3 regions of the Mesorhizobium sp. XAP4 genome follow, and region 1 is predicted to be linked to each of the others. Evidence: riboswitches for the same ligand, from Rfam matches in the RefSeq annotation. Region 1 holds a riboswitch; each other region holds the start of a gene.

Evidence for each region. Region 1 has a riboswitch for cobalamin ahead of P3C39_RS04995 (CbtB domain-containing protein). Riboswitches for the same ligand answer to the same signal wherever they lie in the genome.
Region 2: it holds a riboswitch for cobalamin, as region 1 does, so the genes downstream of both, P3C39_RS26275 (ABC transporter ATP-binding protein) here and P3C39_RS04995 (CbtB domain-containing protein) in region 1, are expected to answer to the same signal.
Region 3: it holds a riboswitch for cobalamin, as region 1 does, so the genes downstream of both, P3C39_RS13220 (aromatic ring-hydroxylating dioxygenase subunit alpha) here and P3C39_RS04995 (CbtB domain-containing protein) in region 1, are expected to answer to the same signal.

The regions. Positions count from the first base shown of each region.
Region 1 is NZ_JARIXW010000001.1:996,330-1,001,049, reverse strand. Features, by position in the region: gene cobO (cob(I)yrinic acid a,c-diamide adenosyltransferase) at 1-265, opposite strand, end outside; gene cobU (bifunctional adenosylcobinamide kinase/adenosylcobinamide-phosphate guanylyltransferase) at 267-782, opposite strand; gene P3C39_RS05000 (CbtA family protein) at 775-1,545, opposite strand; gene P3C39_RS04995 (CbtB domain-containing protein) at 1,561-1,740, opposite strand; cobalamin riboswitch at 1,776-1,972, opposite strand; gene P3C39_RS04990 (MFS transporter) at 2,038-3,237, opposite strand; gene P3C39_RS04985 (DUF1624 domain-containing protein) at 3,461-4,459, shown strand; gene P3C39_RS04980 (isoprenylcysteine carboxylmethyltransferase family protein) at 4,456-4,720, shown strand, end outside.
Region 2 is NZ_JARIXW010000007.1:6,414-11,133, reverse strand. Features, by position in the region: gene P3C39_RS26285 (iron ABC transporter permease) at 1-575, opposite strand, end outside; gene P3C39_RS26280 (ABC transporter substrate-binding protein) at 605-1,552, opposite strand; gene P3C39_RS26275 (ABC transporter ATP-binding protein) at 1,602-2,390, opposite strand; cobalamin riboswitch at 2,555-2,762, opposite strand; gene P3C39_RS26270 (AraC family transcriptional regulator) at 2,998-3,831, shown strand; gene P3C39_RS26265 (alanine racemase) at 3,837-4,720, opposite strand, start outside.
Region 3 is NZ_JARIXW010000002.1:875,319-880,038, reverse strand. Features, by position in the region: gene P3C39_RS13235 (DUF680 domain-containing protein) at 1-195, opposite strand, end outside; gene P3C39_RS13230 (DUF680 domain-containing protein) at 265-465, opposite strand; gene P3C39_RS13225 (DUF680 domain-containing protein) at 545-742, opposite strand; cobalamin riboswitch at 1,253-1,455, shown strand; gene P3C39_RS13220 (aromatic ring-hydroxylating dioxygenase subunit alpha) at 1,570-2,817, shown strand; gene P3C39_RS13215 (hybrid-cluster NAD(P)-dependent oxidoreductase) at 2,843-3,943, shown strand; gene P3C39_RS13210 (PqqD family protein) at 4,113-4,544, shown strand; gene P3C39_RS13205 (serine kinase) at 4,593-4,720, shown strand, end outside.

The DNA.
Region 1 (4,720 bases):
GGTCGCCGAAGGCGGCGAAGGCGTCCTTCTCGCCGGTGTGCCACTTGCCCTTGATGAACTGGACGACACCGACGCGCTTGCCGTAGCCGAGCATCCGCAGCGCCAGCCCGAAGGCGGCCGTGGTCTTGCCTTTGCCCGGGCCGGTGTTGACGATGAGCAATCCCTTCTCGACCGTCTTGCTCGCCACCTCGGCATCCTGCACCGCCTTGCGCTTGGCCATCTTGGCGCGGTGGCGCTCTTCGTCCTTATTGTCGATATCGGTCATATCATTTCACCTTGAGCGGCAGCCCCGCCACCATCAGCAGCACCGTATCGGCAATCGCCGCGACCTTCTGGTTGAGCCGGCCGGCGGCATCGCGAAAGCGGCGCGCCAGTGCATTGTCCGGCACGATGCCTTGGCCGACTTCATTGGACACCAAGAACCAGGGTCCGCGCGGCCGCGACAGCACCTCCGCCAATCGCCGGCATTCAAGGTCCAGATCGTGTTCGGCCAGCATATGGTTGGTCAGCCACAGCGTCAGGCAGTCGACAAGCACCGGCCGATCGTCCGGCAAGGCGGCAAGCGCGCCGGCGAGATCGAGCGGTGCGTCGATGGTCGTCCAGCCTTCGCCGCGCCGCGACCGGTGCAACGCGATGCGCTCACGCATCTCGTCATCATAGGCTTGCGCCGTGGCGATATAGGTCCAGGGCGGCGGCAAGGCGGTCGCCAAAATTTCGGCGTGCGCGCTCTTGCCGGAGCGCGCACCGCCGATGAGAAAGGTCAGTGTCTTGCGATCAGGCAAAGCTGTCGCGCAGGCTGGTCGCGGTGCCGGTGAAGCGACCGCGCACCACACCGACGACCGCTCCGAGCACCAGCCAGAACACCAGATTGGTCACGGTCACCGCCACCACGAACTGGTGATGCAGCCCTTCCGGAATCGCCGTCTCGTAACTGTCGGGCTGCGGTGCCCCGACAACATGCGGTGCGACGATCAAAAGGACGGCAAGGATCGCCAGCGGCAGCGACTTGCGGAACGCGATCAGGCCGAGACCGGCAGCGGTTGCCGCCACCGTTGCCCACCACCAGATCTGGCGCTGGGTGAGATCGGCGGCCGGCATGGCCGGCAGTTCCGGCGGCAGGCCGAGGCCCGGTGCCAGCGTGAACACGGCAAAGCCGGCCAGGCCCCAGAACACGCCCTGGCGCCAACCACCGATGCCGCCGGCGAATTCGGAAACCGCGACCAGGATCAACCCGAAGCCGATGCCGGTGACGATGTTGGCAAGCACGCTGAAGGCGAAACGCTCGAAACCGTCTGCCGGCGCCCAGCCCTCGTCTTCCGCCGCGGCAGTCGCTTCGGCAGGGGCCGGAGCGGCTGTGCTCATGGCATTGCTATCCGTTGCTGCCGGAGCGGCATGGTCATGGTGATGCCCGCCGCCCGCCTGTTCGTAAACTTCCGCCTTCAGGATCAGCGGCACGGTCGCATAGGCCTGCATGCAGGCAAGAACGACGCCGGCCACGAGCCCGGCGATCGCCGCGATGAACACGACGTTGCGAAACAGGTTCATGATGTCAGCCCCTCGTCAGTGGCAGGGAAATGCCATCGAATGGCGATAATCGTGAGCCGCATTGTGGACCGCATCGATATGCGAGAAGCCGACAAAGCCCATCACGAAAATGCCGAGCAGCGCGGCAAGCGCGAGCTGCATGAAGCGCGACTGCGAGGAGACGGAAGCGCCGAGGGAGACGGAAGCGGTAGTCATGTCTTGTCCTTTCGCCCTCCACCCGAGGGCATCGAAGTCAGTTTCCTGTCGCCGGCAGGTCTCCTGGCTCACGGATCAGCGTCCTTCCCCACCTTCCCGAAGAAAAATCTTCAGTGGCATATGGAGAGGACTACCGCACACAGTTGCGGGGGCAGCCACGGCATTGGGCGAAATCCGCCCTTACCGCATTCCCTCTTGGCTCCAAAATGGAACCGGCGACACCGGCGACTATAGGCAGAATCCTCGCGTCCGGCAAACCAAATTCCGCCGGCGACCGTTGCGAATGCGCCATGAAGGTCAAAGCGATTTCGGCAGATAGCGCCACGTCACGAAGCCGCAGACCGCCGCCAGCAGGCCAAGCGTGACGAACACCGAGCCCAGGCCGAAGAAGGCCAGCACCACCGAATAGACCAGCGGCGGCGTCAGCTCGGAAAAGTCGAGATAGGTGCGATAGACCGCCGCCATCTGCGATCTTTCATAGGAGCGCACCGAGCGCATGAAGGCGGTCGAGCCGAGCGCGTCGAGTGCAATGGTGAAGAAGGCGCCGCAGAGCAGGAAGGCGCCGGTGAGCAGCGGCACGGTTTCGCCGACGAAGCCCGCCGCCAGAAGCGCGACCGACATGGCGAAATAGGCAAATGTCATGGTCCTGCGGCCGCCAAAGCGCTTTCCCGCCTTGCCCCAGAAAATCGCCATGAACAAAAGCGCGTTGCCGGCCGAAACCAGCAGGCCGCCGGCCAGCTTGCCCTCACCCGTAATGACCATGAACAGCGGCCCATAGACGAAGAACGTCGTCCAGAAACAGGAGCGCCCAAACGCGATCAGCCAGGCCAGCCTGAGCCTGGGCTGGGCGATGAAGCGGCCGATATTGGCGAGCGGATTGGCTGGTCGCGTCTTGCCGGGACGGATCGACGGGTTGTCGCCGAGCCGGTAGGTCCAGAACAATGCCAGCAGCGCTAACGCGAACACGGCCACCGCGCCATGCGCGGCATAGACGCCGAAGCGCGTGTAGAGGAAGATGCCGAGCGTCGGCCCACCGGTCCAGGCCAGCATCGACCACGCCATGCGCAGCGATTCGGCCTGCATGAAGTCGGTCTTGCGGATGTGGTCCATGATGTAGAGGTTGAGCGTGATCGACAGCGCGCTGGCGCCCATCACCCGGCACAGCATGCCGGCCAGTTGCCCGGCAAGCGTGTCGGTGGCGAAGAACAGCGAGCCGATGGCCAGCAGGCAGGCGCCCGCCGTGTAGACCCAGCGCCGGGCGAAACGGCGGATCAGCATCGGCATGAACAATGTCACCGACAGGCCGAGCATCGCCACGACGGTGTAGAGGATCGAGACGATCTGCTCGTTGTGCAGGATCTCGTAAGCCTGGATCGGGATGACGCTCGACACCGTGGCGCGGGCGAAGGATTCGACCGCATAGAGCGAAGCGAAGGTGCGCGCGTCCGCGGCCTTGAGGGCCGGTAGCCAGATCGGATGGCGCACATGGGTGGACATTGCTTTCCCCGAAGCAGATTCACCGGGTCAAATCTGCCGTGGCGACCTCAGCGCCAATAAGAGGAAACCGACGTGCATCCGGCAAAAGCGAAGCCGGCCAAAGGCTTTCCGGCACTGGCACAATGCCGCGGCTGATCCGGCGTTATCGGCAGGGTTGCCGGTCTTCTTTTGTCCTGGGCAACCGTGATAGTCCTCCAGCGGGGCTGAATCAGAATGCGAGACCATGAGCATCCAAACGCCGACCGCACCCGTTCAGGATCGACCAAAGCGCATCGTCGCCATCGACATCGTGCGCGGCATCGCGCTGATCGCCATGGCAAGCTACCATTTCACCTGGGATCTGGAGTTCTTCGGCTACACCGATCCCGGCCTGACCGCCTTCGGCTGGTGGAAGATTTACGCGCGCTGCATCGCCTCGACCTTCCTGTTCCTGGTCGGCGTCAGCCTGTATCTCGCCCACGGCCGACAAATCCGCTGGAACGGCTTCTGGAAGCGGTTCGCCATGGTCGCCGGAGCCGCGATCGCGATTTCGGTCGTTACCCGCATCGCCACTCCGGACGGCTTCATCTTCTTCGGCATCTTGCACGAGATCGCGCTGGCCAGCCTGCTCGGTCTCGCCTTCCTGCGCCTGCCGGCGCTGCTGACGCTTGTCGTCGCCGCGCTCGTTATCGCCGCCCCCGTCTATCTGCGCTTCGAGGCCTTCGATCACCCATGGCTGTGGTGGGTCGGCCTGTCGGCGATCAATCCGCGCTCCAACGACTACGTTCCGCTGTTTCCGTGGTTCGGCGCCGTGCTTGCGGGCATCGCGGTGACGAAACTCGCCGCAGGTGCCGGCCTGCTTGCCAGGCTTGCCAATCTGGCGCCCGGTCGCTTGGCCAACCCGCTGGTCTTCATCGGCCGGCACAGCCTGGCTTTCTATTTGATCCACCAGCCGCTGCTGATCGGCTGCGTCTGGCTGTTCTCGCAGATCATGCCGGCGCAGGTCGAAACCCCGCAGGTGAATTTCCTCAAAACCTGTCAGCTGTCCTGCGAGCAGTCGCGCGACACCGAGTTCTGTACAAGCTACTGTGTCTGCATGCTCGATACGCTCGAGGGCGAGTCCACGCTTGATAGGCTCTACAACAACGATCAGACTGCGGAGTGGAAAGCGCATTTGTCCGATCTCGCCGGCATGTGCACCGCCAAGACCGACAGCAAGTTGATGGAGGGAGGGGCCGAATGACCGAGAACCAGCCGAAGCCGGGGCTCATACCGTGGCCGCCGCTGATCTACATCGCCGCCATCGCCGTCAGCATCGCACTGGGCCTGCTCTATCCCCTGCCCTGGATCGGCGACCTGCTGGGCGATATCCTGTTCGCGGCCGGCTGGGTGGCGCTGTTTGCCGTCGCCGCACTCTGGTTCACCGCGATCCGCACCATGATCCGGGCCAAGACCACGCTCAACCCCAACGCTGTACCCGATCACCTGGTCACCACGGGTCCCT
Region 2 (4,720 bases), on a different contig from region 1:
ATATTGTCCCAGCGCGCCAGGCCAAGGCCGCCCATCGTCCAGAACAACACGGAGTGGGCGGCGCGCTGGTCGCCGGCAAAGACCAGGTAGTTGGTCAAGGCGGTGAACATGAAGGACACGGCAAGGCCGGCGAGGATCAGCCGCTCCGGCCCTTGGCCCCTCACCCGCGCGACCAGCAGCAGGACGACGCCGGCGGCCAATATGCCGCCGGTGAAGGCCGCGACCGGCAACGTCCAGATGCCAAAGCTGTCGCCGAAGACGGTGATGACGGAAACAGCACCGGCGGCGGCGCCCGACGACAGGCCGAACAGGAACGGATCGGCGAGATCGTTGCGGGTCACTGTCTGCAGCAGCGCGCCGACGACGCCGAGGCCCGCGCCGACGCAGATGGCCAGGATCGTGCGCGGCAGCCGCAGATCGACGACGATCTTGCCGACCGGCCCGGACACGTCGTGCCCGCCTAAGCCGATTGCGCGGCCAAGCGCTGCTACAACGTCGGCCAGCGGGATCAGCGTCGAGCCATAGGCGATCGACAGCAGAGCGAGAGCGGCGATCGCCGCCGCTCCCGCCAGCATGGCCAACGCAAATGCCGGATGGCGCAAGCTCAAAATGCTTCCGGGTGCATGGCCTTGGCGATCTTGTCGATCGCTTCGATGTTGGCGGGTCCAGGCGTCAGCTCGGCGTAGCGGAGGGCAACGAAGCGCTCGTTCTTGACCGCGTCGGTCTCCTTCATGGCCGGATGCGCCTTCAGGAAGTCGAGCAGCTTCCTGTAGCCGCCACCGTCCTGGTAATCGAGCAGGATGAGGAATTGCGGATTGCGCGACGCCACCGTTTCCCAATCCGTGTTGCCCCAGCTGGTGTCCATGTCAGCCATGATGTTGTCGCCGCCGGCGGCAGTGATCATGGCGCTGGGGATGGCGAACTTGCCTGCGGTGAACGGCTTGTCCTCGCCGGAATCGTAGAGGAACACCCGCGTGCCCTTGGCGCTGCCGACCTTGGCGGTGATGTCGGCGAGCTGCGCCTTCCAGCCAGAGACAAGCTTTTCCGCCTCTGTCTCCTTGCCGAAGATCTTGCCCAGCTTTTCGACGTCGCCGTAGAGCAGGTCCATCGAGGCGGCGGGGCGCCTCTTGTCGAGATGGACGCAGCTTTCCGCCAGAACCAGCGTCTTGATGCCGTGCGGGGCAAGCGTGTCGGGCGTCACCTCGCCACCCGGCTTCATGCCGTAGTACCAGCCGGCGAAGAAGAAATCCGGCTCCACGGCCACGAGGTTTTCGAGCGTCGGATATTTCGGCGCCAGCTCCGGGATCGAACCCTGCTCTGCCTTGAATTCGGGACCGACCTTGTACCATCCGGTGATGCCGGTCAGGCCGACGATTGACGGCTGCAATTTCAGCGCGAAAGCCATCTCGGCCATGTTCAGATCATGGATGACAGCGCGCTTCGGCGGCGCGTCGAAGGTCAGCGGCTTGCCGCAGCTGTCGACGGTTACCGGGAAGGCGAAGGCGGTCGAGGTCAGCAGCGAGACGGCAAGCGAAAAAGCGAGGCGTTTCACGGGTATGCTCCTTGTGGGTGGGATCGGGTCGACTATGGAACGGCTTCAATCACGACGGCGGCGCGGCACGGTTCGGAACCTCGAACACCGTCAACTCTCGATCCTCGGTCGGATGGCGCAGGCGCAGCACATCGATGCCGAAAATCTCGCGGATCAGCTGTTGGGCCAGCGCTTCGCGCGGTGCGGCGAGCGCTTGCAGGCGGGCATGATTCATCACCGCAACCCTGGTGGCGAAGGGTGCTACCAGCGCCAGATCGTGCAGCACCGCGATCACCGTCATCTCGAAGCCTGCCACGAGGTCGAGCAGTTCGCCGCGGGCGCGCGGGTCCAGATGGTTGGTCGGTTCGTCGAGGAACAGGATTTTGGGCTGCTGGGCGATGGCGCGCGCCAGTTGGGCGCGCTGGCGCTCGCCGCCCGACAGCGAGCCGACGGTGCGGCCAAGCAGCGGCAGCAGGCCGGTCCGGCGCAGCGCATTGACGACAATGTCGCGTTCCTCGCTCCTGCGCCTCAGTCCGGCGTGCGGGACCCGGCCAAGCTCGACATAATCGATCACCGCCAGCCGCGGATCGGGCTGGTCGGTCTGGCCGACAACGGCGATATGCAACGCCCGCTCGGCGGCCGAAATCCTGTCCAGCCCGCGTCCGCCAAGCTTCACCTCGCCGGAACTTGGCCGCAGCATGCCCGACAGCATGCGCAGCAGCGTCGTCTTGCCGGCGCCGTTGGGACCGATGATGGCAAGGCGATCGCCAGCGGCCACCGAGAAGCTGACCGCCTGGACCAGATTCCGCCCATTCGCCATGGCACAGAGGTCATGGGCTTCGAGAAGCGCTGCGCTCATCGGCTGCAGCCCGCCGGATTGCGGGGACGGCAAAGCGTGCGCATGGTGATGCGATGATCGATGGAGCCGTCCAACTTTCCGTCACTTTCCAAAACTGGCGACGGAAGGAAGCTGGCGAACCGGCCGACAAGGCCGGGATTCGCGTTTCCTCCCGGCACACCCCGTCCGGTCAACTCAGTGATGGCAGGTCTCCTGGCTCGCGGGTCGTTGCGCCATCCTGCCTTCCCAGCCTTGCCGGCCAGTGGCATTCACGGATTTTGCTCGCCGCTTACAGTTGCGGGGGCAGCCACGGCCTCGACCTGAACAGGCCTCACCGTGTTCCCTTTTCACCCCTCGCCTTTCGGCTCGGGGACCATCACCACTTCAGCGTAGATTTCCACCAAACGCTTCGCAATGGATTTCTCGGACGAAGTGGTGGGCCAGCTAAGGGAAACAGGCATTGCACGCTCATTTTATGTAATAACATAACATTCTTAGGAGATGACGCGGCCCGCTGTCAAGCGAAAGCCCATGGGATCGGCGCAGATTGCACGGAATGCGCAATTTCGATCAAACTGGCCGCGCCAGGAAACGCCAAGATGATCCGGCCAATGCGAAAAGGAGCCCCATGAACCCGACCGAGAAAGCGCTGTGGTTCGTCGAGAGCCATCTGCCGGAGGCGATCTCGCTTGACGATGTCGCGCAAAGCAGCGGCGTGTCGCGTTTTCATGTGACGCGCGCCTTCGGCGCCGCAACCGGCCGCTCGGTGATGGGTTACATGCGCTCACGCCGGCTGACCGAGGCGGCGCGCAAGCTGGCCGGCGGAGCGCCCGACATCCTCGTCGTCGCGCTCGACGCCGGCTACAACTCGCATGAGGCGTTCACCCGTGCCTTCCGCGATCAGTTCGGCACCACGCCGGAACTGGTGCGCGCGCAAGGCTCGACCAACAACCTCGACCTCGTGGAGCCGATCCTGATGGACCAGTCCCTCCTCACCAATCTCGAACCACCGCGCTTCGAGACCAGCCGGCCGTTCCTGATCGCCGGCCTCGGCGAACGCTACAGCTGTGAAACCAGCGCCGGGATTCCGATGCAGTGGCAGCGTTTTGCACCCTTTATCGGCAACATCCCCGGCGAGATCTCAGGCGTTTTCTACGGCGTGTGCCTTAATGGCGACGACGCGGGCAATTTCGACTATGTCGTCGGCGTCGAAGTGTCCGGCTTTGCGGATCTGCCGAAGGACTTCTATCGGGTGCGGGTGCCGGCGCAGAAATATGCGGTGTTCTCGCACCGCGAGCACATCTCATCCATCCGCCGGACGATCAACACGATCTGGAACAGCTGGCTGCCCGCCTCCGGTCACGAAATCGCGGATGCACCGGAATTCGAGCGCTATGGACCGGAGTTCGATGCCCACAGCGGCAATGGCGGCCTGGAGATCTGGGTACCGGTGAAGGCGTAGCTCGATCACGCCATCGGCAGCGCCGGCCAGCGATCGATGACCTTTCCGCCGGAAAACACGGCGATCGACCCGAATTGCTGCAGCACGGCCTCGCTCTGCGTCGGCCTTAGAAACGCGTAGTCGCCTGGCCTTGCGGTCGCATCGGCGGGCAAGCCCATGAATTGCTGGTTGGAGGACAGGCCGAGCAGGCCGTTCGTCTTCATGCCTTGGGGGAAGACCGGCTCGGCCATCCACTTGCCGCCATAGAGATAGCAGCCCTTGCGCGGAAACCGGCCGAGCGCCTGCAGCAGGCGGGTGACGGCCGGCGGGCCAGGCAGCATCGGCTCGACCACTTTCAGGATCGGCGTGGCGATGAAAGCCGCCGGCTGGAAGCCGTCGAGGCCTGGCGTATCGAAGTCGCTGGGCAGCACGAAGGCCGAGCCCATCGACACTTCATTGGCCGCGCCGCCACGATGAAGCAGCGCGGTCTTGCTGCCGCCGATGTTGAGGATACGGCGCTGGTCGGCGCCGAGACAGGCGACGAACGCCGCAGCCTGCGCCGACGCCTCCGCCAATGCCTTTGCCGGTCCGCCGAAAAGGCCGGGAATGAGCGGTGCATGCGCCTCGTAGGCCATGACGCCTTCGCAATGCAGCCGGGCCGGCAACGCGCTCAACGCCTTCGACAAGGCCGCGGGATCAGCAAAGCCGCCGCGATGCAGCCCGACATCGATCTCGAAAGCGATGCGCAGGCCGATGCCGAGTTCGTCAGCGAGAGCACCGTATTCCGCCAGTCTCTCCTCGCTGTCGATCAGCCAGCAGACACGCGACCAGTCGGCATCACCCTTCACCAGCGCAGCCCTTGCCGCACCGATCGGCATCGGCTTGCCGTAGAGCAGATCGGCATCCGGAA
Region 3 (4,720 bases), on a different contig from region 1:
GGTGGTGTCACCCGACGAGTTCAGCAGCTTGTAAACCGGCGAACCGGTGTTGCGTACCGAAGAGGTGCGCGTGCTGTCGACCGAAGTCGTGGCGGCAGGCTGATTGGCACCATTGGAGCCAAAGTTGTCGCTGCCGGCGAAGGCACTGCCGGTGATGGCCAGAACGGCGGCGGCAGCAATAAGGATCTTGTTCATTTTAGTCTCCTGAATTCTGGATTTCGCCAGGACGGCAGACACAGCTGCCGTCGGTTGCGAAATTGGTTGTTAGCGACCGAAGAGGTTACGGTCGCTGCCCTGAGCGGGCGTCTGGGCAGCCGGTTCCGAGGTCTTGGTGGAAGCCGTGTACGACTGGTCCACAGCGGCGGCAGGCTGGTTGGGGCCGTTCGAACCGTAGTTGTCGCTGCCCGCGAAAGCGCTGCCGGTGATGGCCAGAACGGCGGCGGCAGCAATGAGGATCTTGTTCATCTTGAATACTCCTGAATGTCTGGATTTCGCCAGGGCGGCGGGCGAGCCCGCCGTCGACCGGGAAACTGGGAATCGGCTGTTAGTTGTTGCCGAAGAGGTTGCGGTCAGCACCCTGGGCAGGCGCCTGAGCAGCCGGTTCCGACTTCTTGGTCGAAGCGGTGTACGAGCTGTCGACAGCAGTGGCTGCCGCGGCGTTGGAACCGTAGTGGTCGCTACCAGCGAAGGCGCTGCCGGAAATGGCCAGAAGGGCTGCGGCAGTGAGAATGATCTTTTTCATTTTTGGTACTCCAGTATCGTCTTTTTTCCGTCCGTCTAGCGGCGTGTCTTGGAAATGAAATCGCGTCGTTCGGACAGCCCCGATGTGGGAGGGCAAGGTCGTCTTTTCCAATCACGAAGTTGTTCCGTGTGGACCATGAATCCACACCTTGAAATTGTGCCAATGGAATCTAGGGATGCATTTTTCTTCTTCATATCAGTGTGTTAGGTGTAGCCACCTGATGGATCACTGACTGTTTCAGAGGCCCAGCGTTCACACCGTCCTGCACGCACCGTCAACAGAAACGAACCGTTCGGTTCGATTTTAGGGCGAGCTAATAGTCACTTTTCGAAACCATTAACCTTTTTTGATCCCCGCGAAGGGTCGGATTCGGGAAGATCGCAGCCGGCAAATGGCCGCCCGGGAGGTGAGATCTCGGCCCGCGACGATCTGCAGTAGCGTTTCGCATGCCGTGTCGCGCCGCATGGATACGATGTCGTTTTCATGCCGACGGCGCGCCCGCGATCGTGGTTAGATCATACCATCTCAGGTGCCGCTTCGTGACGACGAGGCGGAGAATTGGGAAGCCGGTCAGAATCCGGCGCTGCCCCCGCAACGGTGGTGGAGTTCAAGTCGCAACGGGAGACCACTGGGCAACCGCCTGGGAAGGTGTCGCGATGGTCCGCAAGGACAACTCCAGAGCCCGGAAACCAGCCCGAGATTTTTAGACTCGACTGATCGCGGTGGGCGGTCAAGAGGTGGATAGCGCATGTCCGGCACACAGCCGGCCTGCGTTTCAATCCTTCCTCCGTCACCACCAGTTCAGTCCTTAGGAACGAGGACAGGACATGGATATCCGCAACGACATGCTGAGGCTCCTGAAGGGGCGCCGGCAAGGCTTTTCGCTGGAGCAGCCCTTCTACACCGATCCGGACTACTTCAAGCTCGACATGGAGCTGATCTGGTATCGCGACTGGCTGTTCATCGGCCATGATTGCGAACTGCCGAAGCCGGGCAGCTACATCACCGTGCAGGTCGGCGATTATCCGGTCGTCCTTGTCCGCGACCAGCACGGCAAGATCAACGCCTTCCACAATTCCTGCCGCCATCGCGGCAGCCGCGTGTGCAACACGGAGAAGGGTACCGCGGCAAAGCTCGTCTGCCCGTATCATCAGTGGACCTACGAGCTGGACGGCCGCCTGCTGTTTGCCCGCCAGATGGCCGACGGTTTCGACAAGAGTGATTTCGGCCTGAAGCCGGTCGCTTGCGAGAGCGTCGGCGGCTACTTCTTCATCTGCCTGGCCAAGGAACCGGCAGATTTCGCGCCGATGCGGGCGATGATCGAACCCTATCTTTTGCCGCACCGGCTGCGTGAAGCAAAGATCGCCTTCGAGAGCACGATCGTCGAGAAGGGCAACTGGAAGCTGGTCTGGGAAAACAACCGCGAGTGCTACCACTGCGCCGCCAATCATCCCGAGTTGTGCAAGACCTTCCCCGAGGCTCCAACCATAACCGGCGTCCATGGCGCCGACAGCGACCCTGAAATGGTCGCACACTGGGCCAAATGCGAGGCATCAGGCTTGCCGAGCAAATTCCGCATCGATCCGGCAGGGCAGTACCGCGCCACCCGCGCGCCGCTGCTGCGCGATGCCGTCAGCTACACCATGACGGGAAAACGGGCGGTCCAGAAGAACTTGTCCGACAGCGTTTCAACCGACCGCATCGGCTCCTTGCTGCTCTATCACTATCCGACGACCTGGAACCATATCCTCGGCGACCACGCCGTTACCTTCCGCGTGCTGCCGATCAGTGCCACGGAAACCGCGGTGACAACGAAATGGCTCGTCCACAAGGATGCGGTCGAAGGCGTCGACTACGACCTCGCTGAGCTCACCCATGTCTGGACCGAGACCAACGACCAGGACCGCCGCATCGTCGAGGAAAACGCCTTCGGCATCCTGTCGCCGGCCTATGAACCAGGCCCCTATTCGGAGCTGCATGAGGGCGGCGTGATCCAGTTCGTCGAGTGGTACGCGTCGTTCATCGGGCCGCGCCTTGCCGAAGGCGGCCGGCCGGCCCTGCGCAGCGTCGCCTAGCCCAGGGGATAAGAGGATGAATGCGATGACGGACCTTGGCCTCTATCGCCATCTCGACCAGATGACGCCCTGGAACGACAGGCTGCAGGTGCTGGAAGTGATCGGCGTCAGCGACGAAGCGCCTGACGTGAAGACCTTCACCTTCCGCTCCGACAACCAGACCTGGTTTCGCTACAAACCGGGGCAGTTCGTGACTCTGGAATTGCCGACATCGGACGGGCCGCTGATGCGCACCTACACGCTGTCGTCCTCGCCGTCGCGGCCGTTCTCGATCGCGGTGACGGTCAAGGCGCAGGCGGGCAGCACCGGTACGCGCTGGATGTTCGACCATCTGACGCCCGGTTCGCACGTCAAGGCCTATGGGCCGACCGGCGACTTCTCGCTGCACAGCCACCCGGCCGCCAAATACCTGTTCATTTCGGCCGGTTCCGGCGTGACGCCGATGATGTCGATGCTGCGCTGGCTGAACGACTGCGCGCCATGGACCGATGTCGGCTTCGTCAACTGCGCGCGCCGCCCGGAAGAGATCATTTTCCGCAAGGAGCTCGAACTGCTCGGCAGCCGCATGCCTGGGCTGTCGCTCGGCTTCATGATCGAGGAGCGGTCGAGCCGCGAGGGCTGGTTCGGCCATATGGGCCGCATCGACGCGATCCGGCTGCCATTGCTGGCGCCCGATTTCCGCGAGCGCGAGATTTTCTGCTGCGGCCCCGATCCTTTCATGCGCGCCGTGCGCGGCATGCTGGACGCAGCCGGCTTCGACATGGCGAAATACCATCAGGAAAGCTTTGCCGCGCCTGCCGTGGAGGAGATCCCGGCGCCGTTCTCGCCGCCGGCGGACGACGGCGCCGCTGCCACCGTGGAGGCCGTGACACCGATCCGGTTCTCGCATTCCGATGTCGATGCCGAATGCGTCGCCGGCCAGACCGTGCTGCAGACGGCACGCGCCTCGGGGGTGCGGATTCCCGCCGCCTGCGAGTTCGGCCTGTGCGGCACCTGCAAGGTGAGGAAGGTCGCGGGCGACGTCGAGATGAGCCACAATGGCGGCATCCTCGATCACGAAATCGAGGACGGCTTTATCCTCGCCTGTTGCTCGAAGCCGCTTTCGGCGCTTGAAATCGAGGCGTGACCGGCAGGCACGGTCAGAGACTGTCCATGCCCGCGCGGCCTGCAGCTGCGCTCGCCCGGGCCTAAGCCATCTTGCCAAAAACCCTGCAAATGGTTAGACGCCTGCAACGGTGGGGTTGACCGTAGGGCCCGAAGATCATCTCCGCGGCCTGCTTCGGCGGGGAGCAAACATGCGACAATCCGGCGTATATGCCATTGCCAGCAAGGATATCGTCTTTGAATCCTTCGATGGCGAAGCCGTCGTTCTCGACCTGACCACCGGTAAATATTTCGGCTTCTCTGATTCAGGCAGCAGGCTTTGGGATGCACTGTCGTCCGGCGTGCCTGCCTCCGAACTGGTCGGCGCCGCGACCGGAATTGGCGCCCTCGATGCCGCCGCGATTGACGGCTTTGTTTCACAATTGCTCGAATTCGGTTTGCTGGCGGCCGCAACCGATGGCGTGGCAAGACCGGTTCCCAGCGAATTGCTGGCTCAGCTCGCCGCTGCCGGCGAGCCCCTCAAGGTCGACATCCATGACGACCTTGCCGACCTCATTGTCGTCGATCCCATCCACGAGGTCGAGGAGCCCCTCGGCTGGCCCGCGGTGAAGCAGGCCAACTGAGGCGCCCGCCAGGCTCTCGTTGCCGGACAGCTCCGGAACAGGCAGACCATGCCAAACGTCACTCTCGAAAACCTGACTGACTACGCACGTCATGTCCTGGCGCAAGCGCAGAGCAGCGCCGCGCATTATCCACTGACCTGCAAGGTGGGCTTGCCGCATCTGGAGTTGACCGCGCT